DNA from 3 places in the Jeotgalibacillus sp. 10bf12 genome. Region 1 is predicted to be linked to each of the others. Evidence: riboswitches for the same ligand, from Rfam matches in the RefSeq annotation. Region 1 holds a riboswitch; each other region holds the start of a gene.
What was found. Region 1 has a riboswitch for S-adenosylmethionine ahead of DH10bf12_RS07385 (O-acetylhomoserine aminocarboxypropyltransferase/cysteine synthase family protein). Riboswitches for the same ligand answer to the same signal wherever they lie in the genome.
Positions count from the first base shown of each region.

Region 1 (10,754 bases):
AACGCCTCCTCTGTAAATGTCATCAGCCACTCTTCATAATCAACACAGCCTTCAGCTGAGCCTCCCTGTACAATAATCGTATGAACACTTTCAAGCTGATCCCTGATCGGCTCTACTAAACGATATAATTCTGCATCTGCAAAAAGCACTTTACTTTCACTGTGATTTAAAATAAACAGGTAATCATCTGGTCTGAGACGCGTATTGAGTGAGGTCATGATGGCGCCAGTTTGATAAATTCCGTAAAATCCCTCATACATTTCAAGTGAATTTGGTGTTAAGTAAGCGACTTTATCCCCTTTTTTTATATCCAGACTTCTTAGTCCACGCGATAGACGATTCACTCTCTTTTCAATTTCTTTGTAAGTGAGTTCGCGTTCCCCATCAATGACTGCGGTTTTATTTCCGTAAAGCGTGACTGCCCGGTCCAGAAAATCTGTCAAAATCAATGGCACATGCATGCTTCCATCCCCTTTGTTTGAACTTAAATATGGGTGTATTGTATACGTTTTCAAAAAGTAAATCAATTATTGACAGAACTTTCAGGTATTTTATATTGGGCTTTATAAAAGTTGGCTGAGGATTTCCGCTTCAGGGGGACGCTTTCCGTGGCCGGTTCGGTGAGCCCGCAGGCTTCGCCATGCTCGGTCTCACTGGCCCCTTCCTGCCACTGGAGTCGCCCCCCTTCCACTTCAATCATCAGCTGTGCAGTACAACTAATGAATTTCAACAAATCTTATCTATAAAAATATTTTAGAATTGCTGAGAGTTTCTTCGAAAGCTACACAAGTAATATTACACAGACATTAAATGTTAGATACTGACCCTCTTAAATGATTAATTCATTGTCAGGCGGGAACAATATGTAATATACAGATCTAAGGAGATGATAGAAATGGCAGATAAAGATAATAAGAAAGAACAAAATAATAAGAATGATGCAGAAGAAAAGATGCAGGATATGTTTGAACAGGGAACTGTGGATCGTAAGAAAGATAATGAAGACAAGGACGAAAAGGATAAAGATTAAAAAATACCGGGCTGCTCGAATGTGAGCAGCCCGGTATTTTTATTAACGATGTCCAGCTCCAGCAGGCAGGTCCTCGAGTCATAAGTCACAAAGTGATAAAGGGAAAGGTCACCCTTTTTCACTTTGCGCCTTATGCTTGTCGGACCTAAACGCCTGCTTCCGCTTTTCTTCTATTAACAGGAAGTGTGCAGCATCTGAATGAGCCGCCTGACTTGATAATTTCTGAAATATCACACTCAATGACATCATAACCGGCTCTTTTCAGCTTTTTGTTGATGTCTTTGTTCATAGGCAGACTAATGATTTTCTCATTTCCTATGCTGAGAACGTTTGGCCCCATCGTGAACTGTTCATCATCTGATACATCAATCAGTTCATAATGCGCTGCAAACTTTTCAATCATTTCATCAGAAAAAGCAGGTCTGTAGATGAGCGCTTCTGCGGGTGAAATGATATTGAACAGACAGTCCAGGTGCAGATACTGTGAATCAAATGGAACTGGCGTAATATCGTGTTCAGGAAGGTTTTTACGAAGTTCCTCAACAGCAGCTTCAGTTGTTCTGCTGCTGATCCCAATCCAGATTTTATTCCCATCTGTAATGACATCGCCACCTTCTATAGAAGGTGAAGTAATTTTTTCAAACTTCAATTTTGATTCCTGCAGCCATTCCTGTAAGATCTTATCTTCTCCACTACGCATTTCTGTTCCCATTGTTGAAATAAAAACTGTATCACCAATGGTAAAGCCGATATCACGGGTAAAAACCTGTTCAGGGTACACGGCAAGTGGCGGCAGCTGGACAACATCTGCTCCGTGTTCGTGCAGCAGCTGAATGAAATGACGGTGCTGCTCCATTGCTTTTTCACGATCTATATTATCTTTTAAGAAATGCTTTTGTGTTTCATTAATTGCCTCTTCAATTTTCATGAAGGCAGGCGGACAGACAAGTACACGTTCTAGTGCGCCAAATTCATTTTGACAACCGGCCTGGTTATGATTTTCTTTTCGTTCCATTAACATGCTCCAGTCCTCCGTTTTTACTCTTTTTGTATGTTATTCCTTTTTTACATCAAAAATAAACGGAGGTTTTTATACAAATTACCGTACTGAATACTTTTGAAGCCCGGTATGACTGTTTTCAAGGATCGAAAATATTTTTTCTTTGTAAGAAGCAAGGCTTAAGTCACTTCTGCTTCTCGGTTTCGGCTGGCTGATTTTGATTTCTGCAGCCACTTCCCCGGGTTGACCGCTGAGCACAAGTATTCTGTCACACACGTGCAGCGCTTCATCAATATCATGGGTCACCATCACCATTGTTGTTTTTTCTTCTTCCCAGATATCAAGCAGCAGATCCTGCAACTGCATTTTTGTAAATGCATCAAGTGCGCTGAATGGTTCGTCGAGCAAGAGTACAGAAGGTTGTGCAGCAAGCGCCCGTGCAATGGCAGTACGTTGCGCCATGCCACCTGACAGATCACGTGGAAGTGCTTTTGAGAATTCACTTAATCCCACGAGCGACAGGTAATGCGCTGCCTGTTCACGGTATTTGGCAGGTTGCTTAAATCCAAACAGCACGTTATCTTCAACTGTCAGCCAGGGCATCAGCCGGGGTTCCTGAAAAATAACGCCGGCTCCTTTTCCACTGCTATCATTTAAATGAATGGTCCCGCTGTCTGACTGTTCGAGTCCTGACAACACACGCAGCAGCGTGCTTTTACCACAGCCGCTTGTACCGAGAATACCGACTATTTCACCTTTTTGAACAGTAAAGGAAATATGCTTAAATCCGGCTGTCCCATCTTTAAATAGGCGGGATGCTTTTTTAACTGTTAACAATGCAGTCACCTCTTTTACTGAGCATTTTGCAGGTTATCCTGCCACTTCAATGACTTTGCTTCAATTCCTTTGAGCAGAGCATCTGTCCCTTTCCCGAGTGCGGCAAATAAAATAATGCTTGCGATAATTAATTCAGGTGATGATGTATTCTGTCCGAGCACCAGCAGATAACCCAGCCCCTCGCTTGCACCAAGCAGTTCTGCAGCGACAACAAACATCCAGCCTAAGCCGAGGCCGCTTCTGATCCCTACCATAAATGAAGGCAGTGACGCAGGCAGGATAATTCTTCTGACTAACTGTAGTGAACTGAAGCGATACACTTTACCAACCTCAATCAGTTTTCTGTCGACACCCTGAATGCCCGAGACAATATTTAAATACACCGGGAAGAATACGCCGACAGCGATCAACGTCACTTTAGAAGGCTCTCCAATTCCCATCCAAAGTAAAAACAATGGAACCCAGGCAAGTGACGGGATTGATCTGAACGCCTGAAGAATCGGATCGAGCAGTCTTTCTGCCTGCTTAAAATAGCCGACCGCTGCACCTACCAGCAATGCCGCTGCAGTTCCGATTAGAAATCCCGCCCCTACGCGGTATAGCGTGATTGAGACGTGGGCCCAAAGCGTACCCTCCTGTGCCATTTCAACAATTGATGCAACCACAACGGTCGGAGCCGGCAGCAGATAGGATTCGATCCACCCAAGCCGGGCAGCTGCTTCCCATACAGCAACCAAAACAACTGGCAGAATCAGACCGAGTCCAATCAGGTTCAATTTATTTTTCATACCGCTCCCTCCTTTACTCCAGATTTTCTGTAAATGAAGGATTTAATAATTCGTCAACGAGTGCTTCAATATCTGCATCCTGATCAATGACTTCCTCCTGACGAAGTACTTCACCCGCTACAATCAGCGCTTCAGTATGCTCATCTCCAATGACCGGATTTGAAAAGTCATTGCGGGCAAGACTCGCTTTTGCCACTTCAAGGTTCATTTCAGCCTCATCTGCAAGAATTTGTGCTGCATCATCCGGATTAGCAATTGTCCATTCACGTGCGGCTTCATATTGCGCAATGACTTCTTCTACGATCTCAGGGTAGTCTTCAGCAAACTCTGACCTGACATTCAGCGTGCCATACGTATTAAAGTCTGGATTACGGTAAAACAGCTCAGCATTTGTATCAAGCTCTGCCCTTGCCATATGCGGATCGAGTCCAGCCCATGCGTCAACCTGCCCGGAAGATAATGCATTAGCGCCATCAGGATGCTGAAGATTTACAATTTCCACTTCATCTGAAGATACGCCTGCTTCTTCAAGTGCACGGAGGAGGAATATGTAAGGATCGGTTCCGAGCGTTGCTGCGATTTTCTTTCCCTTTAAGTCCTCTACTGACTTTATATCTGACCCTTCTCCCGCTACAAGTGCTGTCCATTCAGGCTTTGCGTATAAGTAAACTGATTCCACAGGAGAGCCATTTGATTTAGCGATCAGGGCTGCCGCTCCAGCAGTGGAACCGAAATCGACACTTCTGGAATTGAGAAACTCCAGTGCCTTGTTACTTCCCTGACTGAGCACCCATTCCACTTCAATTCCTTCATCCGCCAGTGCTTCTTCAACCAGCCCCTGTTCTTTCAGTACCAGACTCGTTGGAGAGTAATAAGCATAATCAAGTGTAATTTTCTCCGGCTGTTCATCTGAACTGGCATTTGCTGAGCATCCAGCGAGGACCCCGATTGCTGCTGATGATAAGATAAATGCTTTTATTTTATTCATTGTTATTCCTCCCTGTTTACTCAGAATTATAGTGAAAAGAAACGGACAGCTTTTACTGTCCAGTTTCAAAATGTTGTTTGACGTACTGTCCCCATTTTTCAAATTCAACGAGGAATCCGTCATGACCAAAATCTGTATCAACTTCGTGAAAGTCAGCTTCAGGTACATAGCTGACGAATTGCTCAATTGCATTTGGCGGATATAATAAATCTCCCTTAAACCCGATCCCAAGAAGCTTCGATTTAATTTTCTCAGCCGCTTTCCGGATGCTGCCGTGATGCCTGCTGATGTCGTGATGATTCATTGCATATAAAAGAGTCAAATAACTATTCGGGTCAAATCGTTTGGTGATTTTTTCACCCTGATATTTTAAATAGGACTCCACCTGATAAAATGGTTGCTCCTCTTCTACTTCTTTTTCTTCTCTATTGAACCTGCCTGTAAACAGATATGGACTTCTGTAAGTAACAAGCCCAACCATTCTGGCAACCTCAAATCCTTTTACATCTGACGGATTATCATACAGACCGTTATTCCATGACGGGTCATTTTCAATGGCATGAATCCCGATCCGGTTAAAAGCGATGCCGTAATCACTCAATGATGGCGTCGCTGCCAGCAGCACTGCTTTATCCATAAAATCCGGATAGCTGATGCACCATTCAAGCGTCTGCATGCCGCCGAGCGAGCCGCCGATGACACCATGAAGCTTCGTAATGCCAAGCTTCAGACAGGCCTGATATTGTGCGTTGACCATATCTTTTACAGTGATAAATGGAAAATCAGTGCGGTACTTTTCACCGTATGGATTCAGAGAGTCAGGACCGGTAGAACCGCTGCAGCCGCCAAGCACATTAAATGTGATCACCTGGAACTTCGTTAAATCAATATACGCATGTTCACCGGCAAAGCCGCGCCACCAGCCTGGTTCCTGCTCTGTTCCGACTGACTGGTGCGTGCCGGTCAATGCGTGACAGATCAGGATCACAGGTAATGACGGATCTCCTGACCGCTCGTAGCGGAGAGAGACATCATCAATCACTTTTCCGGATTCAAGTATCAAAGAACCGATATCGACTGTCCCTTCACGATGCATGACCTTCTCAGTTAATGTCTCTCCCATCCTGATTCCTCCCTTACGAATGAGCGGGTACTGCCGCTTTTTCAATTGCCTGATTTAAATCGTTAATCAGATCTTCTATTGATTCAATCCCCACGGATAATCTGATCTGCTCTTCTTTTACACCTGCTGCTGCAAGGTCTTCACCTGATAGCTGCGCGTGCGTTGTTGAAGCCGGATGAATAATCAATGACTTTGCATCACCAACGTTTGCAACATGTGACCAGAGCTGCGTATGATCAATGACTTTTCTGCCTGACTCACGTCCACCTTTAATGCCAAATACAATAATCGATCCGGCACCTTTAGGCAGATACTTCTTCGCTGCTTCATATGACGAGTGACTCTCAAGACCCGGATACTGCACCCAATCCACTGAAGGATGCTGATCCAGATATTCAGCGACCTTTAATGCATTTTCCACGTGGCGTTCCACTCTCAAGTGCAGCGTCTCAAGTCCCTGCAGTAAATAAAATGCATTCTGAGGACTGAGGCATGCGCCTGTATCACGCAGCAGATTCACACGCAGCTTTGCGATAAATGCTGCAGCTTCGAGGTCTACAAACCGTAATCCATTATAGCTCGGGTCCGGTGTTGTAAAGTCCGGGAAGCGTCCGTTATCATAATTGAATGTGCCTGCGTCTACAACAACGCCGCCAATCGTTGTGCCGTGACCGCCAATCCATTTTGTTGCTGAATGAACGACAATGTCAGCGCCGTGCTCAATCGGCTTATTCAGGTATGGTGTCGCAAACGTACTGTCTACAATCAGCGGCACGCCTTCTTCATGCGCGACTTTCGCAACCCCTTCCGTATCAAGTACGTGAAGACTAGGATTTCCAATCACTTCTGCAAAGACAGCCTTTGTTTTCGGGCCGATTGCTTTTCTGAAGTTTTCAGGATCCGTACCGTCAACAAATTTTACATTCACGCCGTATCTCGGAAGCGTCTGGGCAAAAAGGTTGTATGTGCCCCCGTAAAGGTTTGCAGCTGCTACAATCTCATCTCCTGCACTTGCCAGGTTCAGCACTGCATACGTGATCGCTGCCATGCCTGATGCCGTTGCTACTGCACCTACTCCGCCTTCTAAAAGGGCAATGCGGTTTTCAAAAGCAGCAACTGTCGGATTGCCGATTCGCGTATAAATATTTCCTTCTTCAGCAAGCGAGAATAAATTCTGCGCATGCTCAGCGCTGTCAAATGTATAAGATGTTGTCTGATAGATCGGAATCGCTCTTGCGTTTGTTGTCGGATCTGATTCTGTTGCACCGTGAAGTAATAGTGTCTCAATATTGTATTGCGGCTGATTGTTTGTCATGATCAAATCTCTCCTTTAGTGAACTGATGGATTTTTTTCAGTGAAGTGTGTACTGGATGAAGATGAAAGGGGAAAATAAAAACCCCCTTCATAAGAAGAGGGTTAGATATCCTCCTCTTATCTTTCAGACCTTTTCAAGGATCTGTAGGAATTAGCACCTTTCCGTATCAGGATTTGATACGTTGGTTGCCGGGCATCGCAGGGCCTAGTCCCTCCGCCACTCTGGATAAGAGTTATAAAGTTGTAAGTACATGTTTTGTTTTGCTCTTGTTGAGGATTATAAAGAGTCTGAAAAAGGAAGTCAACCTTTTTCTGAATATTTATTTTATTGTGCGATGAACTTCCGAACTTCCCCGATGATTGCAACATCTTCTGGCACATAAAGGTGAATGACCTGAACACCATATGAATAGTTCGTCCCAAAACCAAAGCCCTCATTATTTTCCTCATCACTGTTGAATTGCTGCACAATCATCGAAGGCAGATACTGAATGTAATGCAAATCATTTTGTCCATAAACATCACTGATGAACAGCTGATTGTTTTGAATTGTTACACTTGGCCGAACGATTTCATCGGTAATATCAACACCATTTACTGAAAATGGTGTTTTGTAAATATCCATTTTGATTTCTTCAGATAGCTGATTGTCGATGGTAGCTACAATCAGGAAATCCCCACGGTCCGGTAGATTGTCAGGGAGTACAAGACTTGTGTATTTGTATTCAAATACTTTCTGTTCTTCAAGGTAAGCGGGATCAATATCATTAAAACGGTTTTGAGTCGCTTTTTCATAGATCTCCCACCCTGGCTGATCCGATACTTCTTCTTGATTAGCTCCTGCAGGTAATTCTTTACTTGTAGCTGGCAGGACATAATAAGTCACCATCGCTAATACAAGCAAAACAGCATAAGACAGGAAAATGATACGTGCAACCTTCCTTTGAGGCCTCTTCCGCTTAGATTTTTCAGGAACATTTTTATTTTTACTTTTTAGAAACAGAAAAATCATCAGAATCAATAGTACGATAGGCAAAAGCTGTATGATAGCTGTCACAGTTCTCTTACCTCCCTTCTATTCAGGATGCTTACACCCGCAAGATATAAAATAGCTGCTGTAATAAGCATTTTCACAAGAAATAAGGTCAAGGATGCCTCTTGGGCGTAGAATTCATAAAAGAATTCATAAAGGGCGAGTGATGTCCCCATCATTGCAGGCCCAAAAAGCACAACAGGAATGACTGCAATAAATACCTTACTAAGCTGAATCAGAACGCCAATAAAATAACCTCCCGCTGCAGCCACTATTGCATATCCAAATACAGCACCTAAGCTTAGTAACATTTCTCCCGGAGTTCCTACACTCGCCATACCTGGATAAAATGAAGTGTCACGGAAAATCAATATCGCAAGGTAGATCACATAATTACTCATTACAATAAAAAGTGAGGATAACAAAACGATAGCCAGAAGTAAAATTGCATTAGAAGCCTGACTGATATTTCTAGTTGTGACATAAGAAAAATCTTCATATCGATAATTTTTGGTTGTTATTAAAGCTGAAATAATGACTAGCCAAAATATCGTAAACATAAAAACAGTATCATTGGAAAACGTTGAAATCCTGAGTGAAAACATATCATCTGAAGTACTCATCCCACCAGTACCCAATACCGAAAATAGAACCGCAATTAACTGAATCACAACGAGACTTCTCCACAGGTCAGCGACCGCATAGCATTTATAAATAAACTGCTGACGTATGAGCTTACCCGTGCTGACTGTTGCTAAAGACATCATCAATCCCCCCTTTGTTTCTTGAAGTCATATACACACACAAATCACTTGCAGATACCGGTGTAAATCTGAGGTCACGTGCAGCGGCCTTCTCAGCTGCTGTAAAATGATTCTTCACAATCACTGTTGAAAACCCGCCTTTATCTTCAAGATGCGCAATGACATCCTGCTGATCTGACCAGTTTTCCACCTGCATTGCCGGACCGGAAACGGCCATCGCGTACTCTTTTACTTCTTCGATTGGAAGGTGGAGAATCGAGCGTCCCCCGTCAATCAGAAGCAGATCCTCAATCAGTTCATCAATTTCATCGAGGTGGTGACTCGAGATCAGAATCGTTCTCGGATGCGCCAGATAATCCTTCAGCAAGGCCCGATAGAAATCTTTTCTGACTGAAGCATCCATCCCTGTCGTCGGCTCATCAAAGATCGTCAGCGGACACCGCGCAGCAAGTCCGAGGATGCCGTAGAATGTGTTTTTCTGTCCTTTTGAAAGGTAATCCGTTCCAATATTCAGCGGGATCGCAAAATAATCTGCAAGCTTTTTTGCAAGGTCAGCGTCCCAATTAGGATAAAAACGGCCATGGTGATGAAGAATATCCTTTGTCGTCAGCGCATTAGAGAACACCGTATATTCATCAAGATACATACTGTTAGCAGATACCTTCAGGCTATTAAATGGCTGGTCTCCAAACACATTGAGATCCCCGCCCGTCTTTTTCAAAAAGCCGGCAATTGTTTTCATGAGCGTTGTTTTCCCGGATCCGTTTCTGCCGACAATGCCTGTAATCGTATTTTCCTGAATGGTAAAATCAGCATCTTTTACGCCTGCACCGTTTTTGAATCTTTTTTCAAGATGTCTACATTCAATCACTGTCATGACGTTTCCCCTTTCCGGCGACTTTGCTCGAGCTGAATCATATGGATCAGGTCCTGCTCTTTCACGTTCAGATGCTCTGCTTCCGCTACGACGTCTGAAACGAGCGCTGCCAATGTTTCATTGATTCTTCTGTGGCGGATCTGCTCTGCCGCCTCTTCTGTCACGAACATGCCAAGTCCCCTTTTCTTATATAAAATCCCTGCATCTGCAAGTATTGTGAGCCCCTTTGCCGCTGTCGCCGGATTAATGTTGAACTGATCCGCCAGCTGATATTGCGAAAACATTTTTTCATGCGCTTTAAATCGTTCATGTAAAATTTCTGTTTCAAGCCATTCGGCAATTTGTATATAAATCGGTTTCGTACTGTCTGCATTCAGCATCAGCTCAGTCACCTCCCTTTATCTGATATAGTGCATTACTGCTGTAATGTACTATATACTATTTTGTAATCTTTGGCAATAGGCGTTTGGAATATTTTGATGGAGTGTTCCTTAGAAAGGTGAGGCATGTTCGGAGAAAATATAGGAGCGTTCTTAGAAAAACATTGATAGTTCGCAGCTTCATGTCAAAAGTCTCACCTCATTTCCACAACAAAAAACTGCACAGCAATTGTGCAGTTTTCAGAGAGCATATTCACGTTTTCAACAGCTTCGCCAGTGGGTGAACACCGACACTCTGTATAAATAATGACAGCAGTACAGCGATAAATGAAATGGTCATGACAGTTCCGGTATCTCCTGCATCTGATGCTTCAAGCAATAACAGAAGTACAACCGACATCGTTCCCTTCACACCACCAAATGAAATCAGCAGTGATTCTTTCCAGGACAAACTCTTTTTAATCGGCGGCACGCTCTGAGCAGTAAGCACGACGATCAGCGTTCTGATCACGAGTGATAGAATAAATACAAGAATGGCAAAACCAAACCACTCCCATTTCAAATAGTCGACTGCTGTAAAACCAATCAGTAAAAAGACAAGTGAGAGCAGTGTCGGTTC
Region 1 is NZ_CP200276.1:1,408,024-1,418,777, reverse strand. It holds gene DH10bf12_RS07420 (long-chain-fatty-acid--CoA ligase) at 1-461, opposite strand, end outside; gene DH10bf12_RS07415 (hypothetical protein) at 896-1,030, shown strand; gene DH10bf12_RS07410 (dimethylarginine dimethylaminohydrolase family protein) at 1,176-2,051, opposite strand; gene DH10bf12_RS07405 (ABC transporter ATP-binding protein) at 2,130-2,867, opposite strand; gene DH10bf12_RS07400 (ABC transporter permease) at 2,882-3,655, opposite strand; gene DH10bf12_RS07395 (aliphatic sulfonate ABC transporter substrate-binding protein) at 3,669-4,643, opposite strand; gene metX (homoserine O-acetyltransferase MetX) at 4,696-5,766, opposite strand; gene DH10bf12_RS07385 (O-acetylhomoserine aminocarboxypropyltransferase/cysteine synthase family protein) at 5,780-7,081, opposite strand; SAM riboswitch class I at 7,196-7,314, opposite strand; gene DH10bf12_RS07380 (hypothetical protein) at 7,407-8,138, opposite strand; gene DH10bf12_RS07375 (hypothetical protein) at 8,135-8,878, opposite strand; gene DH10bf12_RS07370 (ATP-binding cassette domain-containing protein) at 8,850-9,755, opposite strand; gene DH10bf12_RS07365 (GntR family transcriptional regulator) at 9,752-10,135, opposite strand; gene DH10bf12_RS07360 (cation:proton antiporter) at 10,389-10,754, opposite strand, start outside.

Region 2 (10,754 bases), 140 kb from region 1:
AGTTATAAGTAATCCCCAACTCCTCGAATAACTCTCTCGAAGCAGCCTGCTGACTTGTATCGCCCGCAACTGCACTACCGCCGCAAGTGATATCCCAAAGGTTTGACCATCCCTTTTTAAAAGGCTGACGCTGCTGAATGAGCATCTCACCTTTTGAATTAAATATGCATACGTGTACAACTACATGAAATTCATCAGGTGCCATATCATCTCCACGCGTGATTTGTTTCTCTATTTTATTACGATGCTGATTATATAAATCCCACTTTTCCATTGCGAGGCTCCTTTGGAAGACATTTTTCAGACTGGTTATTTAAGTGATTCCAAAATCTCTTTAATTTGTTCAATATGACGATTTTCATGTTCTGCTATAAGTGTGAAGACGCTCGTTGCAGGAATGTCACCAAACCTTGGATGGGAGACGATATACTGTTCTATATCTTCATGTTCTGCTAGAAAAATTTGTGTTTTGTTTCTGGAATGTTGAAGTATTGACAGACATTCATCAGAGTTTCTTCGGATCGCAGGGGGATCCTGTGGTGCTTTCATTTTTACTGACCTGTCTCTCACTATAGAAAAGTCTTTCACATCAGAACGCCCGATTCTTCGTTGACGAATAGCATGGTCCACTAATTTGAGAAAGTTCACCTCTGCCACAGCAAGGTGCTCAACCACTTGGGCAACAGTCCACCCTCCTGAAGGTGCAGCGGTATTTAATTCCTCTTCATTTAAACTTTTAATCAGATCAATCAGTTCATTTCTCGTCTCTAACATCTGATGATTCAATGTAAGCACTCCTGTCAATTGAATTGATTTGATCATATTGTCTATAGAGAACTTTTCTTGGAATAAGGGGAAGTTAAATTAATCCTTTAAAACCGATGAAAATTCATGAAAAGCGCTTAGCACGTCATCACCTAATGGATGAGCATATACTTGAGTCTTCAAAGGTAATACCCCATCTTTTTCAAGTTGTTGCAGATATCTTTGAAATTCTATATTAATCACTTCCATATAATTTTTTAACTTGAATTGGTATTTAAATACATCATCTGGATAAAAGCTTACATGTTCAATCAAAAGATCTATACCATCACTGGAAAATATATAATAATCAGAATTACCGTGACAATCCAATTCCGCCTTATTAAATTCTCTCTGATATAGAGAAGAAAGTGTTGATAAAAAATGTGGAATAGCTATAAAGCCCAGTCCTGATTTGAAACTGAATAGCTGTGTGTTATTTGAAACATCAAATCGAATGTCTCCACCAAGGAAATCGATACTAATAAAACATTTATAATTAGAGTCCAGAAGATACACCTCCATTAACGTCTATTCTGAAAATAATCTACTTTGATTTGAACATGAAATTCCTTTTCTGCCAAAGAAAATGTGTCTCTCGTTAAAGCCAGGCCACCCTGTATATTATGACTAGGATTCTGGATATTCGAACATCATAGAGCCCATCTCTAAACCAAGCGGAATCGAAGCCCATGTAATAAGAATTGAGATCACCAAAAAGATCACAGGTTTTTTACTTTTAAAAACAAACAGTCCGAGAAGAAATCCCAGAAACCAAATAGGTAAAATTGCAAAAAACTCCGGCGCCACCCATTTCTCATCAGTGTAGTTCTCTGCTATACCACCTCCAGCGAAAAAAGTAGCAATAAACGTAGCCAACAATCCACTGAAGATGGTATTCAGTACATATAGTATCTTAACTATTTTCACAAGAAACCCTCCTGAATTGGTCACAGTTTTTTTGAAATGGTCAGTTTTACAGTTCATAAGAGTAGATAATTTAAGGGTATCATACGCACTTATAATTAGAAATAAATTCCTTATACCTGTCAGTTCGGCAACAAGAGATTCGATCGTAATTTCCAAATTCTGATTGTCTATTCATACAGCTTGAATTATGATGAAGTGAGAATAACGAATCAGGGAGATGACGGGATGAATTCAGTTTCATTAAAAGAGAGAATACATACACTGGATATTATCAGGGGGTTTGCACTGTTTGGGATTTTGATTGCGAATATGATTACATTTAAGACGCCTGTTTTTACTGATGTCAGTGGAATTGTGGAAGGAAGCAGTCTGCCTGAGGGGGGAATGAATGCTACTTTGACGCTATTAACAGCTATTTTTGTTGATGGGAAGTTTTACCCGATGTTTTCAATGTTATTTGGTCTTGGGTTTTATATTTTTTACAGCCGATTAATGAAGCGTGGATTGCCGGCTAAGAAGTTATTCAGGCGCCGTCTGGTGTTTTTGCTGCTGTTGGGACTTGTCCATCTCATCTTTATCTGGTCAGGGGATATTTTACATACATATGCGATTACAGGCTTTTTGTTGCCGTTCTTTGTAGAGCGTTCAACAAAGACAATAAAGATCTGGGCGATATCCTTACTTATTTTCGGTCCTTTATTAATGGCTGGACTCATGTTGCTGAGCAGTTTTACGATCCAGTTTATGATTAGTGAGGGGATAGATACATTGGAAAACCTGAATGCTCCTGCCGTTCTTGCTGCTTCAGTCATGGCAGATGGAAGCTTTGGAGAAATTCTGGCGTTCCGGTTTACAAATGAAGTAGTGATAATTTTGTTTCAAGTGCTGTTAGTTGTGCCAACAATTTTACCGTTATTTCTGATTGGTCTTTATTTAGGAAAGACAGGCATGTTCACTGAAATTGAACAAAATATTCAGCGCTGGAAAAAGGTTATGTGGATTGGACTCGCTGTCGGAGCGCCGGTTGTGGGACTGTCAGTTGCAATTGGGTACAATGCATTTGGCTGGGCACCTTATCTGGCAGGCCCGATTGCCGGAGGGTTAAATGCTTTTGGTGGACCGTTCCTGATGCTGTTTTATGTATCAGTCATTGTATTAGTCACAAGAAAATCGTCTGTTGAAAAGATACTGATGCCATTTGCATCAGTTGGCCGGATGGCGCTGACGAATTATCTGATGCAGTCTGTGATTGCAGTGATCATTTTCAACGGTTATGGTTTTGGATTATTCGGTCAGGTATCAAAATCGCAGGGTGTGCTGATAGCGATTGCTATTTACATCGTGCAGGTTGTGTTGAGTCATGTGCTGCTGAAGCGATATAAGCAGGGGCCAATGGAGTATGTATGGAGAAGGTGGACGTATTCAGGTGGGGAGCGGCATTCGAAGGCGGCATAAAACTGCCTATTGCTTTAACTTTGATATATAACTACCGGTATATTTACAGGAAAGGATGATTCAGGTGATGAAAGCCATGTTTTTATCTGGTCCCATCAACTTGGGAATCTTCGTGCTGGCAGGTCAACCGTTTTGGGGACTGATCAGTGCAATGATATTTTTGTTTACAGGTGCTTATTTTAGTAAGCCGCGTTTTAATCAGGAATAAAGAATTGCGAATTGCTGAGCGATCTCCTTCTTTTTCGAATTCACAGATATTAAAAACAAAAGCTCCGGGATAAGTTATTTCCCCGGAGCTTTTACTACTTATTATTTTTGAACACAAAATTTTGAAAAAAGGATATTATTCCTACTAGAAAACAGGAGAAAGTCAATAAGAAAATCTCCAATGAAGAAAGTTCTATGGAAATGAAAAGGATCACAGCTGATAATCCCACTATAAAATATACTGGTATAAATTTTTTTGACAATAGTAGCTCACTCAAATTAATAACTCCTCTAACTCAAGAAATAGATCCTTCACTGATCATAACTAAACTAGTTTACAATCTTAAATCATGCTGCAGAATTACCTCTAAAACACAAACGTTTAATCAACTGTTTGCTTCGATGCAATAGCGCTGACTCTCTTTTTATTATCTTTTTTCTCTATAAATACAGGCAATACATTGATAAAAATAGAAGCCCCTGTCAAAACCCACAATGCCCATTGGAAGTTAACGACTTCCCTGACAGCTGACCAGTCTTCTTTTGCTGCCTGCCCGGCGATAAAGGTGATTTCTGCACACAGTGTGAGTGCTGTAAATGATAAAGCTGCCGCCATCGCAAGCTTATAATCCTTTCCTGCTGAAAATAAATAAATATTAAGCAGTGTTGCTGCGATTGCAATAAATCCTAATATGATCCACATTACGACGCCTCCCTGATTTCTTCAATAACCTTAATTTAGAAAAAATAGTCAATGTTAGTCTATCATACATTTTCATCGTAAAAATGATGACCTTCATTATTAGTGATTTAAAATACTCACTACAAATGCAGGACACGAAAGATATTTAAAAAAAGAGCAACCAAATGGCTGCTCTCTTTTAATACGCTCTTTACTTAAGCCTCAACAGTCACCCGTGTAGACCGGTCGTTATACATATCAACATCTAATTCATTCGTTACCTTACTCGTCAGCACTCCGGCTGTCATACTTCCGCTGACATTAACAGCTGTTCTTCCCATATCAATCAGTGGTTCAATGGAAATTAACAGACCAGCTAAGCCGATCGGAAGATTCAGGGCTGACAGGACAAGAATGGCTGCAAATGTTGCGCCGCCTCCAACGCCTGCAACACCAAATGAACTGATTGCCACAACGGCGATGACCGTTAAGATAAACGTCGGTGTGAGGGGATTGATTCCGACGGTTGGTGCAATCATGATCGCGAGCATGGCAGGATACACACCTGCACAGCCGTTTTGTCCGATTGACAATCCAAATGAACCTGCGAAATTAGCCGTTCCATCTTTTACCCCTAAGTTCTGCTGAGTCCGGATGTTCATTGGCAACGCGCCGGCACTGGTGCGGGTTGTAAACGCAAAAGCGAGAACAGGAAATGCTTTTTTGACAAAAGTAACTGGGTTTAAGCCTGAAATTGTTAGCAGGATCAAATGAATAATAAAGACAATACCCAGTGCTACGTATGAAGCAATCACAAATTTACCGAGATTCACTATGGCATCAAAGTTTGTGGTTGCCACTGTTCTCGCCATGACCGCCAGCACACCATAAGGCGTTAATCTTAAAATTAATGTCACGACGCGCATCACGATCGCATAAAGAGAGTCGACAATCTTAGAAAATAATTCCGCTTGTTCAGGCTGCTTTCTTCTGACACCCAAAAACGCCAGACCAAGAAAAGCTGCGAAAATGACAACTGAAATCGTGGAAGTCGGGCGGGCGCCTGTGAAATCCAGAAAAACATTTGATGGAACTAAAGCAAGGATTTGCTGTGGAAATGTCACGTTTTCCACTGTCCCATACGTTTCTTCCAATGAAGCGGCACGGCCTGTTTCTGCTTCGCCCTGTTCGATTTGAATCGCTTCAAGATTAAAACCAGCCGTTGTAGCAATCCCAACAGCAGCTGCAATGGCAGTTGTTCCAACTAAAATGCCGATAATGAGTGCACTGATTTTTCCGATATTCTTTGTTAAAGTCAGCTTTGTAAAAGCCGCAAGAATTGAAATGAAGACGAGCGGGATGGCGATCATCTGTAAGAGCCTGATGTAAGAACCACCAATTAGATTAAACCAATCAGCTGTAGTTGCAATAACAGTGGACTCAGATGGATAGATCCATTGCAATGCAAAACCTAATACAATTCCGAATGCTAAACCAAGTAAAACCCTTTTTGAAAATGATACGTGCTTCTTCTTAAGCGCGTAAAGAAAAATAATAAGACCAACTAACACAAATAAATTCAAACTAACTAAAAAAATGTCCACACAATTTCCTCCTCTAAATGAATTTTCAACATAAAAAAACTCCCAGTCAGAAAAATAAACTGGAAGAAAAAACATTAATCCAGTCTTATCTATCAAGAAACACTTGCTGGAATTGGCACAGTACTGATGAGTCAGTCTGCTGCCGAGGTGTCATTGGGCCAGTCCCTTAACCTCTCTTGATAAGACGATCTATTGAGTTTATGAAGTATCCCGATAAAAATACTTGGTTTTTATGTTAACGAATCGCAAATGCGCTGTCAATATTTATTTTTTTTGTTAAACAATTCTTTTCTTAACATTTTTCAGGGATCACATGCTGACTCGGATTCGACTGGGACAGTTTGCGCGCCTTTAATAAAATAACGTTTATTAAAAATGAGGGTGGAGGTATCCCAATTATATTCACACATCTGTTCTTATAGAACAAAAATGGGGGTAGTATATGTGAAAATGACATCTATATTTTAATAATTTTGTAGACAATATTTTAGGGAAGAAATGATCTTTAAACGTCATAAACAAAATATTATCAGAATGAAAAACAACAAAAAGATACGGAGTTGTACCTTTTTGCTGTCCCATTTCAGTCTTTGTACCCTCTTAGTCCTCTTCACTCATGTTAAACTCAGACGCAGGTCGAGGTGTGATAGGGTCCAGACATACGATACCGCAGAAACAATTCAAATCGACAGTCAGGCAGATGCCTGTTGCCTGCAGATTTCTGATGCTGTTGCCCGGGAAATAATCGCAGATTTGCGTTCCGTCGCCTGATGGCCCAGGAGTAGATCCGCCCATTGTAATTGGAAGCAGTAGCTCCAGCTGGACGCAGCACTTATCTTTCTCTCTGTCCTTATCTTTATCCACAAACTTTTTCGCGCGGAAGATCGGTGTTTTTACACATCTTAGTGCGGTCATTCCTGATCCGCCGACGGGAGCACTGAAAACGCCGCTTCCGATAAATGGTTCGCAATCCCCTTTACAGTAGAGTGCAAATGGAATCGTAGTAGGTCCATTTCCATTCCCGTTAGCCGCGATCGGTGATAGCAGGTTTCTGATTGCCTGGTCACAGCCTGTTGAACAGCAACCATTCGCATTAGCGCCAGCCACCTCATCCTGAGCTCTTACAATCTCACGAACAATACCACATACACATGAATCTTTTTTTCCGCAACACATTAAAATCTCTCCTTTTCATTATTGTTGTTGCATTAATATGTATATGTAAAAAAGTGACTAAATGCCTGTACAATAGCCTTGCAGAAAGAAATAAACGAGCTGACCTTAGATAAGTCAGGACTTAATGGTGAAGTTAAAAGTTAGTTTTCTCTTAGCATTCAGCTTTTTTTGATAGGCTTCTCACTGAAAACGAAGTAGATATCACAATAAATAAGGAAGCTTATTTATTCCATATTTTATAATTTAATTTGATTATTCAAACAAATCCGTTATACTAAAAACCATACATACCGACCGGTTAGTTAGTAAGGTCAAAAGGGGATGGAAAGATGAATTTTTCGTATTCTGCCGAGGTAAAAGATCTTGAGAAAAAGCTCAACAGATTTATGGAGGAGCACGTGTATCCGAATGAAGCGTTGTATGAGCGTCAGGTAAATGAAGGGGAGAGCCGCTGGAGTACAGTGCCGCCAATCATGGAAGAGCTGAAGGAGAAAGCAAAGGCTGAGGGACTTTGGAATTTGTTTTTGCCGGAGAGTGAATACGGAGCTGGGCTCAGTAACGTAGAGTACGCGCCGCTTTGTGAAATCATGGGGCGTTCGATGATTGGTCCTGAGGTGTTTAATTGTAATGCACCGGATACGGGAAACATGGAAGTGTTGGTGCGTTACGGGACAGAGGAGCAGAAGGATAAGTGGCTTAAGCCGCTGCTTGCAGGTGAGATCCGATCGTGCTTTTCGATGACAGAGCCTGATGTGGCTTCATCTGACGCGACAAATATTGAAGCGCGGATTGAGCGGGATGGTAATGAGTATGTGATTAACGGACGGAAATGGTGGTCTTCGGGTGCCGGGGATCCACGCTGTCAGATTGGCATTGTGATGGGAAAGACGGATCCTGGTGCTGATAAGTATGAGCAGCAGTCGATGATTCTTGTGCCGCTTGATACGCAGGGTGTGACGATTGAGCGGATGCTGCCTGTGTTTGGTTATGATCATGCGCCGCATGGTCACGGGGAGATTACGTTTGAAAATGTCAGGGTGCCGGCAGAGAATATGATTTTAGGTGAAGGAAAAGGGTTTGCGATTGCGCAAGGAAGACTTGGACCAGGCAGGATTCATCATTGCATGAGACTAATCGGGGCAGCGGAACGTGCGCTTGAGGAATTATGTAAGCGCGTCGTGGATCGTCATGCGTTTGGCAAACCGCTTGCAAGCCAGGGCGTGATCCGTGAGTGGATTGCTGATTCGCGGATTGAGATTGAACAGGCGAGACTGCTGACATTAAAGGCTGCTTATATGATGGACACAGTTGGCAACAAGGTGGCAAAAGCAGAGATTGCGATGATCAAAGTCGTGGCGCCTTCAATGGCACTGAAAGTCATTGACCGGGCGATTCAGGCGCTTGGGGCAGCGGGTGTGTCAGAGGATTTTCCGCTTGCAGCGCATTGGGCGAGTGCAAGAACACTCCGGCTCGCAGATGGACCGGATGAGGTGCACCGCGCACAGATTGGCAGACTTGAGCTGAAAAAATATCAGGGGAACGGGAGGAATTAAAAATGAAGGTAATGGAATTGTTTGATCTGACAGGGAAGACAGCGCTAGTGACAGGTGGCGGCCGCGGACTGGGTGAGCAGATCGCTGAAGGGTTTGCTGAAGCTGGAGCGAATGTGGTCATTTGTTCGAGAAAGCTTGAGGCGTGTCAGGAAGTTGCTGACCGTTTAGCAAAGCTTGGGGTCAAAACACTTGCGCTGCAGTGTGATATCTCGAACCCGGCTGATGCGGAGCGGGTAGTGAATGAGACGGTAGAACAATTTGGTTCAATTGATATTTTAGTGAATAACAGCGGGGCAACATGGGGCGCGCGTGCGGAAGAGATGCCGCTTGAAGCGTGGAAAAAGGTAATGGACGTGAATGTAACGGGCACATTTTTAATGAGCCAGGCAGCAGGGAGAAAAATGATTGAGCAACAGTCAGGGAAGATCATTAACATTGCATCTGTTGCAGGCCTTGGCGGTACGGATCCGAGAGTGATGGATACGATCGGCTACAACACAAGTAAGGGTGCGGTCATTACAATGACAAAGGACCTCGCTGTGAAATGGGGCAGGCACAATATCAACGTCAATGCGATTGCACCGGGCTTTTTCCCGACGAAGATGTCAAAAGCGATCATTGATCAGGGGAAGGACCCGATCATGGAAGTGACACCGATGAAGCGTTTCGGGTCAGATGATGATCTGAAGGGAGCAGCGTTATTCCTTGCTTCAAAAGCATCTGCTTACGTGACAGGGGATGTAATTATTGTCGATGGCGGCACGCATGCAATGTAGGGGCATATGATATAATTTTACCCATACTTTTAAAAACAGAGGCGTGAAGACAGTGAAGGAAAAAATTACAGAACAAAGCATACGATTATTTGAGAAAAAGGGTTTCAGTGAAACGTCCATTCAGGATATTGTAGACGCAAATGGCGTGACGAAGGGGACGTTTTACTATTACTTCTCGAGTAAAGAACAATTGCTGATGGATATTCAGCTGCGCTATATCAATGATCTGCTTGATCAGCAGGAGAAGATCATGAGTGATGAAGCGAAAAACTGTAAAACAAAGCTCTATGACATGGTGCATATGCTGATCAGCAATATTAAAACGCAGGGTGCCAGTGCAAAAGTGTTTTTCAGGGAAATGCGGAACCTGAATGAAGAAAGACTTGCTGAGATTATTCCAAAGCGCGACCAGTTCAGACTAACGATTGAAGAGCTGATCAAAGAAGGCATTGAAAAAGGTGAGTTCCGTTCAGACCTGAATGCGTCAATCGCAACATTCGGCGTACTCGGCATGGCCAACTGGAGCTACCAGTGGTACAACCCTGAAGGTGATCAGTCTGAGGAAGAAGTAGCGCGTTTATTTACAGATATGATTTTAAAAGGAATTGAGCTGTAGGAGAGAGATCTCTCCTTTTTTACTACAGAAAACATACCAACCGGTCAGTACAAAGGAGGAAGCAACATGAGCGAAGTGAAAAATGTAACGGTGATTGGATCAGGAAGCATGGGACATCAGATTGGCATGCTGTGTGCGCTTGGCGGGTACGAAACAGTCATTCAGGATATTAACGAAAAAGCACTGCAGGACGCAGAATCAAAACTTCATGCTATTATGGACCGCTGGGTATCAAAAGAGAAAATTTCTGAGGATGATAAAATGAAAGCGTTTCAACGTCTACGTTTTTCTCAGGAAATAGAAGAAGCCGTGAAGCAGGCAGACCTTGTCATTGAAGCAGTGACAGAAAAGCTCGTTGTAAAAAGAGAAGTCTTTAGAAAGCTTGAAGCCTATGCGTCTCCTCACACAGTTTTTGCGACAAACAGCTCAACGATCGTTAACAGCCTGATTGCAGACGTAACCGGGCGTCCGGATAAAGTCGTCAATATGCACTTCTTTTTCCCACCGCTTGTGATGGACCTGGTTGAGGTCGTGAAAAGCGATAAGACGAGTGATGAAACGGCTGCACTTGCGATGGAGGTGTGCCAAGAGATCAACCGGACGGGCGTGCTGTTAGAAAAAGAGATCTCAGGATTTGTCGCAAACCGCATTTTAGGCGCGCTGCAAAAAGAAGCGGTCGCACTGTATGAACAGGGCATCGCAGATTTTAAAGACATTGATCTGATCTGTAAAAAAGCACTGAACCACCCGATCGGACCGCTTGAATTGATGGATCTCTCAGGACTTGATGTCGCGCAGTTTGTTATGGAGCAGCGCTATCAGGAGACGGGTGATCCGACAGACAAACCTTTTGCGTGCATACTTGAAAAAGTAGAAAAAGGTGAGCTTGGCCGGAAGACAGGTAAGGGCTTCTATGACTATTCCAAAAAAGCAGTGACTAAATAAAAGGGG
Region 2 is NZ_CP200276.1:1,551,566-1,562,319, forward strand. It holds gene DH10bf12_RS08185 (NUDIX hydrolase) at 1-274, opposite strand, end outside; gene DH10bf12_RS08190 (DinB family protein) at 310-786, opposite strand; gene DH10bf12_RS08195 (hypothetical protein) at 865-1,329, opposite strand; gene DH10bf12_RS08200 (hypothetical protein) at 1,435-1,734, opposite strand; gene DH10bf12_RS08205 (DUF418 domain-containing protein) at 1,960-3,189, shown strand; gene DH10bf12_RS08210 (hypothetical protein) at 3,257-3,397, shown strand; gene DH10bf12_RS08215 (hypothetical protein) at 3,779-4,099, opposite strand; gene DH10bf12_RS08220 (L-cystine transporter) at 4,294-5,682, opposite strand; SAM riboswitch class I at 5,765-5,868, opposite strand; gene DH10bf12_RS08225 (CotY/CotZ family spore coat protein) at 6,283-6,858, opposite strand; gene DH10bf12_RS08230 (acyl-CoA dehydrogenase) at 7,188-8,411, shown strand; gene DH10bf12_RS08235 (SDR family oxidoreductase) at 8,414-9,187, shown strand; gene DH10bf12_RS08240 (TetR/AcrR family transcriptional regulator) at 9,240-9,803, shown strand; gene DH10bf12_RS08245 (3-hydroxyacyl-CoA dehydrogenase family protein) at 9,870-10,748, shown strand.
Region 2: it holds a riboswitch for S-adenosylmethionine, as region 1 does, so the genes downstream of both, DH10bf12_RS08220 (L-cystine transporter) here and DH10bf12_RS07385 (O-acetylhomoserine aminocarboxypropyltransferase/cysteine synthase family protein) in region 1, are expected to answer to the same signal.

Region 3 (10,754 bases), 970 kb from region 1:
GCGCTTGATCAGCTTGGTGTTGCCGATACCATTGTCAACTCAGCGTTTATCCTGATCCTTGGTGCGGTTGCACTGGCATTCGGCCTTGCATTCGGTCTTGGCGGACGTGACAATGCTTCTCGCTATCTTGATAAAATTGAGCGTAAAGCTGAAAACACTGAAATGAATAAAGAAAACGCAAGAATGGAAAGAGAAAAAATGAAGCAGGAGAACCGTAATGAAGGATCTCAGCACACAGCTTCAACACCACCTCAGGAAGCCGTTCATGACGATGTTGTTGATCAGCGTCCGGTTGATAATGACTGGAGCGGAGACGACCTGTCACGTGACACTTCTGCGTGGGACAGTGTGAATGATGCGGACGATTTCCCTGAAAATGATCAGCGTGGACATAATAACCCTTATGCGCCGGATGATTTTGACAATGATCGCCGCGGTGAATAATGAAGTTGAAAAAAGCGCTCATGCTGCGGCATGGGCGCTTTTTGTGTGGTTGAAAGGATGATTTGAGCTGGGTTCGATGGCGCGGTGCGGGCGCTGGGGATCAGGGGCGCTGGTGGGCGGGCGTTAATTCGGACATCTTTGTGATTATATCTATCACCTTTGCCAATTATCGCGTCACCTTTTCGGTTATTCCACCGTTCCCGTTTTACCGGCTCGTTTTTCAATGAGCATTTGACATAATTCCATCACCTATCTAATTAATTACGTCACCTTTTCGGTTTTTCGCTCGCACGCCACACTTCGTTCCCAGCCGCTCTCCTCTACTCCTTTTTCCTAAAATAAGTAAGCGCAAGAGCCAATACTAAAATACCACCTTTAATAATATCCTGTGCATAATACGGTACATTCATCATCGTCAGTCCATTTAACAAAATCCCGATAATGATTGCCCCGATAAATGTGCCAATGACATTCGGCTTTCCTGCACCGAATACTGAATAGCCAATTAGTGCTGCTGCCACGCCATCCATCAGCAGCGGATCGCCAGCTGATACCTGTCCTGTTCCAATCCGGGCTGCAAGCACAATCCCTGCTAGTGCCGCAAACACCCCGCTGATCACATAAGCGTATGTACGGTAACGGTTCACAGGTACTCCGGACAGTCTGGCTGCCTCTTTGTTACCACCTGTCATATAAAACAGGCGTCCTGCACGCGTATAATTTAAGAATAAATGCACGAGTGCGACAATCACGACCATTAAAATAACAGGAAACGGAATGTTGAACAGTCTGCCCTGTCCGATAAACTGGAATGCCGGAATAAAGATACCCGGTGCTGTGCCACTTCCATCAGGCATTGGCATATTGCTGTAAATGGAATAACCTTTTGTATAAGTCAGGTGGACACCATTGATGATATACATGACTGCAAGGGTTCCGATTAAATCAGGAATTCTGATTTTCACTACGATAAATGCATTGATCAATCCAATTAAAGCACCGAGCACGAGTGGCACAAGAAGTACCACTAGAAGCTCCTGGCTGTACCAGACTAACAGTGCACCACTTGCAACGGTTGCCAGACTGACTGTGGATCCGACTGATAAGTCAAATCCGCCGACAATCATAGAGAACGTCACACCGATCGCGACAAGCGTCACAATCGAAATGGAACGGAGAATATCAGTAATATTGCCGTATGTTAAAAATTGCTCATTTGTCAGACTGAAAATAAGTATGATCAGTGCAAGTGCCAGGAGTGTGCCAAATTTCATAAAAAAATTGACGATCCGCTCCTTAAGATCTGCCTGCTGCGGATAATCGCTGCTGATATTCAGCTGTTTCAACTGCATTCCCTCCTGTCGCTGCTGTCATCAGACGTGCTTCTGTCGCTTCCTGATTCAGCATTTCATCGATAATTTCCCCGTCCGCCATGACCAGAATCCGGTCGGCGATCTGGAGCAATTCATCAAATTCACTCGTAAAATATAAAATGCCTTTCCCCTGACCCGCTAAATGTGTGATCAGACGGAAGACATCGTTTTTTGCACCGACATCAATTCCTTTTGTCGGTTCATCAAACATAAACACACTGCTGTCATGATTCAGCCACTTTCCAATCGATACCTTCTGCTGATTACCACCACTGAGGTGCTTCATCAAAGCTTTTGGTGAAGATGTCACAATTCCAAGCTCCTGTATCTGCTGAAGTGCCGACTGGTGTTCCTTTTTCCGGTTAATAAAGCCTGCTGTTGAAAAGCTTTTTAATGCCGGAAGTGACAGGTTTTCCTGTACGTTTGACTCAATCAGCACACCGCTTTTACGACGCTCTTCAGGGATAAATGACAGTCCGGCCTGAACAGCATGACTCGGACTTTTCACCTTTACTTCGGTGCCGTTTACAAGCCACTTGCCTTTTGCATTTGTTACGCCGAATATTGCATTGGCAGTCTCAGATTTCCCTGCACCGACAAGTCCTGCGATCCCGACAATTTCACCGGCTTTTACTGAGAGACTGATATGTTTTCCGGTCTCAGGTACGGTGACATGTTCAATTTCAAAAACGGTTTCTTCACTGAAATCACGGTGGTGATAATCTGCTTTATGAAGCTGCTTCCCAAGCATGGTTTTTACCACTTCTTCAGTTGTTACGCTGCCAGTTTCATATACTGCAACTGCTTTTCCATCCCGCATAATGGTCATTCGTTCTGCAATCTGCTTAATTTCCTGCATGCGGTGGGAGATATAAATCATTCCGATCCCCTGTGCTTTCAGTTCTTTTATGACGCTGAAAAGCTGCTTTGTTTCCTGATCACTTAATGGCGCAGTCGGCTCATCAAAAATAATAATTTTCGCATCAGATGCTACTGCACGTGCTAAAAGGATCATCTGCTTCTGGGAAAGTGTGCAGTCTTCCACCAGGCGATTCAGCTGAATCTGTGTTTGAACTTTCGCCAGCCGCTCTTCTGCAATCAGTTTGCGTTTTTTCCAGCTGATCGGTTTGCTGTTTTTCCCGCCAACGGTCAGATCGAGCGTGACGTTTTCAGTGACTGACAGGTTAGGAATCAGCCCTGTATCTACCTCCTGCACAACGATCGCTATCCCTTTTTCCTGAGCGTCAGATGGGGAAGTGAAATGCACTTCTTCCCCATCAATTAAAATCGTGCCACCATCTTTTTCATAGTCGCCTGATAAAATTTTGACGAGCGTACTTTTACCGGCTCCATTTACACCAAGCAGCGCATGGACTTCACCAGGTTCAACTGAGAAGTCCACTTGCTTTAGTACATTGACTGGACCAAATGACTTTGTAAGTTGTTGAACCTGAAGAGTACTCATTGTCCGTTTTTCGCCTCCAGTGCGTCCATCCAGGGTGAACGCGCAGCATTCGGTGATCCCCATCCTTCAATATGCTGACCAACATCAGCCATTGTGACAGGCTCATCAGGAAGGTCACTTACATTTACAACTGATGGATCAAGCGCATAAATGGAAGGCGTTTCTTCACCGGCAATTTTCTGATACAGGAACCTTACCTGAACGCCTGCCACTTCAGCAGGGTCTGTTGCGGCCGTTGTTACCCATGGGCTGTTTTCTGCCTGCATGATTTGTAAATCCTCATCACTCAGGTCAATGCCGTATACTTTGATTTCATCGCGGCCTGCCTGCTGAATTGCACGCGTTACACCTTTTGCAAACTCATCATATGGTGCAAATACTGCATCAATTGAGCCTTCTTCAGGATATTTCTTCAGTACAGCCTCCATTTGATTTTGTGAATCAAGTGCCGTATTGTTACTCACGCTTCCAAAGCGCGCAACCTCTGAAACGTTCGGATAGTGCTCAAGGAATGCTTCATAAATGACGTTACGTCTTTCAAGCGGTGTAAAGCCTCCCGCCCATACATAAACGATGTTACCTTCCCCGTCGATGTCCTGTGCCATCTGCTTCAGCGTGCCCCATGCAAGGCTGTAGTCATCCTGGCTGATTGCTGTTACGCCGTCTACAGTAATGTCATTATCAAATGTTACGACAGGGATGCCTTTTTCAAGCGCTTCTTCCACGCCCTGATTCAGTGCTTCTGCACGGCCGTGGTCGATCAGGATTCCGTCGACGCCCTGGTTAATCGCTGTCTGAAGGTGATTTGCCATTTGTGAGAGATCATTGTTAGCATTGTAAATCTGTACTTCTCCGCCAAACTTTTCAACCTGCGCTTCAAGTCCGCTTACGTATTGTGAAGCGAATGTGCCAGTTGAGAATTCCATGATGGCTGCGATTTTAAGTGGCTTGTCTACTGCTGCCGGGATTTCTGCATCGTCCGCCTGTGTGGTTTGTTCAGTTGATGCTTCTTCTGTTTCTTCTGCAGCTTCAGTCGATTCTTCTGCTACTGCTTCTTCCGGTGCTTCCTCTTGCGAAGCCGGCTGCTGGTCTGTGCATGCTGCAAGGATAAGTGTTAGTGAGAGTAATAGTAAAATAAGTCCTTTTTTCATTTTCCGCACTCCTTTAAAAGGTTAATTTGGTAAAGTGTTAGGGTGTAATGGTGTTCTGTATGCTGGCTGATCATTTCCACTTCAGGGGGACGCTTTCCGCGGCCGTGCGGTGAGCCCCTCCGGCTTCGCCGCAAGGTCTCACCTGTCCCTTTTCCGCCGCAGGAGTCGCCCCGTTACGCTCCAATGATCAGCTGTGCAAGTATAGTAATGGACTTTAATAAGCGAATAAATTAAATCGTTACACCTTCAAATAATTCTTTTAACTTCGTCTGATAATCCCCTCTAACGATACCTTTTTCCGTCACGATGCCTGAGATGAGGCCGTGTGGTGTTACGTCGAATGCCGGGTTGAATACCTGAATACCTTCGGGTGCGATTCGTTTGCCGGCGAGATGGGTGATTTCTTCGGCGTTTCTTTCTTCGATGACGATGTCGTCGCCGGTTGCTGTTTCGAGATCAATGGTTGAGAGTGGTGCAGCGACGTAGAATGGGATACCGTGGGCTTTTGCTAAGATGGCAAGTCCATATGTACCGATTTTATTTGCTGTGTCTCCATTGGCTGTAATTCTGTCTGCACCGACTAAAATCGCGTCGACATTTTTTGTTCTCAGTACGTGTGCAGCCATATTGTCTGTGATCAGTGTGACGTCTATGTCTGCCTGCTGAAGCTCCCATGCAGTCAGCCTCGCTCCCTGCAAAACAGGTCTTGTTTCAGTTGCATAAACGTGAATGTTAGATCCGCGTTCTTTTGCGATATAAAATGCGCCGAGTGCTGTGCCGTATTTCGATGTGGCAATTGCGCCTGTGTTGCAGTGGGTGAGAACCGTTGCGTCATCAGGAAGCAGCGAAAAGCCGTTCTCCCCAATGCGCTTACACGTTTCTTCGTCCTGCTGTTGTATAAGAATCGCTTCTGTTTCAAGACGCTCAATTACTTTGGCAGCTGTTGGTTCTTCTTCAGCGACCTTCAATAACCGCTGCAGTGCCCAGGACAGGTTCACTGCAGTCGGACGCGAGGAATTCAGATAAGCTGCCTTCACAGCAAGTTCTGCCTTAAGTATTTCAGGCTCTTTCAGCCCGCTGTTCTTTGCCCATAAAGCAAGTCCGAACGCAGCTGCGATTCCGATTGCAGGCGCACCTCTTACTTTCAATTCGGTAATGCTGTCCCACACATCTTCAATCGTTTTTAAAAAAATATATTCCACTTCTCCGGGAAGCTTCTGCTGATTCAACAGACGGATTGCATCGCCTTCCCAGATGACCGGTTTAATCAAGTTTGTCATTTTGCCAGCCCCTTCAGATAAGCAGTCAGGCTTTTCGGTGAGCGCCATACTGCGCGGTTGAAAATCAGTGATCTGCCCGTTTCAATCGCACGCTGCTGCGCCTGCAGTCTGCCCGCTTCATCTTCAATTCCATCAATGTCTTCAACGTGCGCCAGTCCGATGATTCGGCGGATTGTTTTACAGCCGGCAAATCCGAGTGTATCCTGCCAAATCTTTTCAAGCACATAGTCTGCATACTGATCTGTGCGCTGTCTTTCTTCAAACCCTTTTTCAAGCAGCAGCTCGCGGTAACGTTTCTCAAATACTGCCCATGTCTGTTCGATCGTTTTAAGCAGGTAGTCGCTAATATCAGGGCGCTTATTTTCATCCGCTCTTTCCTGCTGTGCGATATAGTTCAGCGTCAGGTTGGCAATGAATGCACCGATATCAAATCCTGCCGGACCGTAAAATGCAAATTCAGGGTCAATGACTTTTGTGGACTCCTCCGTTACAAAGACGCTGCCTGTATGGAGATCTCCGTGAAGCAGTGTTTCACCTTCAGTCAGGAATTGTTTTTTCAATTTTGCGACTTCAAAGATTAGACGATCGTCCTCCCACAGCGACTCCACTGTTTCCTGAAGGTTCTCAGGGTATGAATTAGATTCAGCATTTTGGTAAGGATCTGTGAATACAAGTTTTTCAGTAATGTCACACAGGTCAGGATTCACAAACTGACGTGCCAGCTTTTTCTTTTCAATCGGTCCAAGCGCTTCATCAGAGGCGTTGAACAGGTTTTCTGCAAGATATGAACCAATATGCGCTGAAATGTGAGGATAAAGGTTCCCTTCAATTAATCCTTTTCTGAGAATCACGTGATCTGACAGGTCCTCCATGACAGTTACTGCATAATCATCATCATAATCGAAAACTTCCGGCACAAGCGATGGCACATATTTCGCTGCTTCCTGCAGTGCCTGGCGCTCAATGCGTGCACGATCAAGCGACAGCGGCCAGCTTTCACCGACAACCTTTGCATATGGCAGCGCCTGCTTCACAACAAGTGATTTGTCAGTCTGCAGATCCTTCACAATAAACACATAATTCAGATTGCCATCTCCAACTTCTTTACACGTTACCTGCTCTTTATCAGTGATCAGTCCCTTATTTTCTAAATAAACGAGGACACTCTGTTCAGTAAATGGTTCATACACATGCTCACGTACATTTGTCATTAACGTTCCTCTCCTTTAATCAAATTCTTTTTTATGCCATTCATCTTCAGGAATATCGAGATCCTCTCCTGAAAAACGCTCTTCTCTGAATACTTCACCGTAATTGTGGAATCCGTTACGCTCCCAGAATCCTGGGCGGTCTTCCTTTAAAAATTCAATGCCTCTGATCCACTTCACACTCTTCCAGAAATACAGATGCGGCACGACCAATCTGAATGGATAGCCGTGCTTTGCTGTCAGCGGCTTTCCCTCAAAGGAATGTGCCAGTAGAATGTCATCTCCGAGCAGATCCTCAAGAGGAAGGTTCGTCTCATAGTCATGATCTCCATAAATCATGACGTGTTTTGTGCCTTCAGGAATATCGTAGTCTTTCAGTAAGTCTTTGATTGTGACGCCTGTAAATGCATTATCAAACCGCGACCATCTTGTGACGCAGTGAATATCTTTCACAACCGTCGTCTGCGGCAGCTGCATGAGCTCGTCATATGTGAATGTCCTTTTCGTTGCCCCTTCACCAAACAGCGTGAAATCCCATGTAGCAAGATTGTATTCAGGGACCTCGCCTTCATGCAGAATCGGAAATTTTTCTGTCAGCGTCTGACCTGGCGGGAGTCTGCCATCATGTGTATTTTTCTGTACCGGCGGCCGTGCTTTTTTCAACCGTTCTGCCTTACCCATTGTTTCACGCTCCTTGTTTGATTCTTTCTTAGTAAAAGCCATTTTCATCTTTCCTCAGCTGAGATTGGAGCGTAAGGCGGCGACTCCTTTGGCAGGAAGGGACAGGTGAGACGATCACGGCGAAGCCTGATGGCTCAGCGCCCGGCCACGGAAAGCGTCCGCCTGAAGCGGAAATCACAGCCAGCTTTATAAAGTTAAACAATAAAAAGCCCCTTTCTAAGATAGAAAGAGGCAGAATTAGACTGATTCGACCTCTTATCTCTCAGACCATTACGTCTGTTGGATGTAGCACCGTGTCCCTGCTGAATGTATACAGCGGGGCCGGTTGCCGGGCTTCATAGGGCCAATTCCCTCAGCCAACTCTCGATAAGAGTGGTATATGTAGTTGGTTGTTTTTGGTTATTTCGAATTCATAATTGCAAGTTTACGGAATAGAGTGACGTTTTGTCAATGAGTTTTTTAAAAATTATTTTTGAGGGCTTCTGGGAACCGCTGTTGACCTGCGTTTCAGGCGGACGCTTTCCACGGCCGGGCGGTGAGCCCCTTCCATGCTTCGCATTACAGGGTCTCACCTGTCCCTTTCCGCCGTTGGAGTCGCCGCCTTCCACTCCGGTCAACAGCTGAGTTATCTTTTAAAATTATATAGAGTCGGTTGATCAATTATCTCTCATTCTTTAAAGTTTCTTAAAAAATCTTAGTACCTGCTCAGCGGGTGGTTAAAGCGTCCCCCTGAAGCGGAAAACACCCACCAAATTATTAAGAGACAAACACAATATTACTCATAAACTAAAATCACAATAATATAATTTTCTGAAAAAGCAGCTTGACGTTTTTGAAGATGTCTGCCATAATTCGGTACATGATTTTAAATCCAACCGAATACGTATGAAACTCTTATAAAGAGCAGGTGGAGGGACCGAGCCCGATGAAACCCGGCAACCTGTTTCAGCTAACGCTGATTCAAGGTGCTAATTCTCACAGCGACAGCTGAAGGATAAGAGGAAGAACGTTCATTTTGATGTCCGCTTCCTCTTTGGGAGCGGATTTTTTATTTCTTTTTTTGAAAGGATGTCAATAATGTCAAAAATTACAGCGACTTATCTCGTACATGATGCAAAAGGAAATTTAGAAAAAAAGGCCGAGTCTATTGCACTTGGGCTGACGGTCGGTTCATGGACGGACCTGCCGGCGGTTGATCAGGAGCAGTTGAAAAAACATAAGGGTGAGGTTGTTTCTGTCAGTGAAACGTCACCTTCAGCAGCAGCCGGCCACCTGGGTGAGCGTAAGGCAGGGCTGATTAAAATCGCCTATCCGGCAGCAAACTTCAGTGCTGATATTCCGGCAATCCTGACTACGATTTTTGGAAAGCTTTCACTGGATGGTGAAGTGAAGCTTGTTGATATCGAGCTTGATGAAGCACTTGAACAGCAGTTCCCCGGTCCCCAGTTCGGGATTGATTCAATCAGAAATAAACTTGGCGTACACGATCGCCCACTGCTGATGAGTATTTTTAAAGGGATGATCGGCCGCGGAACAGACCTGTTTGAAGAACAGCTTCGCGCACAGGCTGCAGGCGGCGTTGATCTTGTAAAGGATGATGAGATTTTATTTGATAATCCACTTACACCTTTTGAGGATCGGATCCGCCGCGGCGTAAAGGTTTTGAATGAAGAATATGAGCGCACAGGCCACCGCACGTTATATGCAGTGAATCTTTCAGGAAGAACATTTGATTTAAAAGAAAAAGCACGAAAAGCAGTGTCACTTGGCGCAAATGCACTTCTCTTTAACGTATTTGCTTACGGACTTGATACATTGCAGAGCCTTGCTGAAGACCCATATATTGATGTGCCGATTATGGCGCACCCTGCTGTATCCGGCGCCTTTACGGCTTCACCGCTTCACGGAATTTCTAATCAGGTACTGCTTGGTAAATTGCTTCGTCTTGCAGGTGCAGATTTCGTGCTGTTCCCTTCTCCATACGGCAGTGTCGCAATGGAAAAAGCTGAAACATTTGCAATCAGAGATGCCCTTACCTCTGACAGCCGTCTGAGACGCGCCTTCCCTGTTCCGTCAGCAGGCATTCACCCGGGGTTAGTGCCTCAGCTGATCGAGGACTTCGGTAAAGACTCCATTATTAATGCAGGCGGCGGGATCCATGGTCACCCAGGTGGCGCGGCTGCCGGTGCAAAAGCGTTCCGTGATGCCATCGCAGAAGTGCAGGCCGGTGGTACTTTAGAGGACGCTGCTGCAAAGTCAGCAGAGCTTGAAAAGGCACTTGCATTATGGGGGTGAGCGCATGCCGAGCGTAATCTTTTGTGATTTTGATGGCACGATTACAAAATCCGACAACATTATTTCCATCATGCAGCACTTTGATCCACCGGGATGGGAACAGATTAAAGATCAGATTCTTTCCCGGGAAATATCGATTCGTGAAGGCGTAGGAAAAATGTTTGCAACCCTCCCTTCTTCTTTAAAAGATGAGATCATTCATTATGTTGTCGAAACAGCTGAAATACGTGATGGTTTTGGGGATTTTGTCAGCTATACAAGAAAAGAAAATGTACCCCTGAACATCGTCAGCGGCGGCATCGACTTTTTCGTAAAGCCTATGTTAAAACCATATGACCTTGAAAAGCAGCTTTACTGCAACGGCAGTGATTTCTCGGGAAATACGATTCAAATCACCTGGCCGCATACATGTGATGAACATTGTTCAAATGACTGCGGGTGCTGCAAGCCAAGCATTATCAGAGAACTTGCTGATGAACATGTACAGAAAATTGTCATTGGTGATTCAGTCACAGACCTTGAGGCAGCAAAGCTTGCTGATCTGGTATTTGTCTGTGGTGATTACCTTGAGGAAAAGTGCAGGGAGCTGAATCTTCCGTATAAGCGTTTTACTCATTTTGATGAAGTGGTTACGTATCTTGAACAGTCCAAGGAGGTTGTACACCGTTGAAAACACTTGACCTTGAAGCACGCTGGCAGGAGCTTGCCGATGTAAAGGATGCACTTGGTGCAAGATACTGGTTCCCGGGTACAAGCGGCAATCTGTCGATTAAAGTATCTGATGATCCGCTCGAATTTTTAGTCACAGCAAGCGGTAAGGATAAGTATCAGCGGACCGATGAAGACTTTCTTTTAGT
Region 3 is NZ_CP200276.1:438,146-448,899, forward strand. It holds gene DH10bf12_RS02025 (mechanosensitive ion channel) at 1-444, shown strand, start outside; gene DH10bf12_RS02030 (ABC transporter permease) at 765-1,718, opposite strand; gene DH10bf12_RS02035 (sugar ABC transporter ATP-binding protein) at 1,741-3,282, opposite strand; gene DH10bf12_RS02040 (sugar ABC transporter substrate-binding protein) at 3,279-4,433, opposite strand; gene mtnA (S-methyl-5-thioribose-1-phosphate isomerase) at 4,664-5,713, opposite strand; gene mtnK (S-methyl-5-thioribose kinase) at 5,710-6,924, opposite strand; gene DH10bf12_RS02055 (sulfite oxidase-like oxidoreductase) at 6,940-7,602, opposite strand; SAM riboswitch class I at 7,855-7,975, opposite strand; SAM riboswitch class I at 8,494-8,603, shown strand; gene DH10bf12_RS02060 (2,3-diketo-5-methylthiopentyl-1-phosphate enolase) at 8,680-9,897, shown strand; gene DH10bf12_RS02065 (2-hydroxy-3-keto-5-methylthiopentenyl-1-phosphate phosphatase) at 9,902-10,567, shown strand; gene DH10bf12_RS02070 (methylthioribulose 1-phosphate dehydratase) at 10,564-10,754, shown strand, end outside.
Region 3: it holds a riboswitch for S-adenosylmethionine, as region 1 does, so the genes downstream of both, DH10bf12_RS02055 (sulfite oxidase-like oxidoreductase) here and DH10bf12_RS07385 (O-acetylhomoserine aminocarboxypropyltransferase/cysteine synthase family protein) in region 1, are expected to answer to the same signal.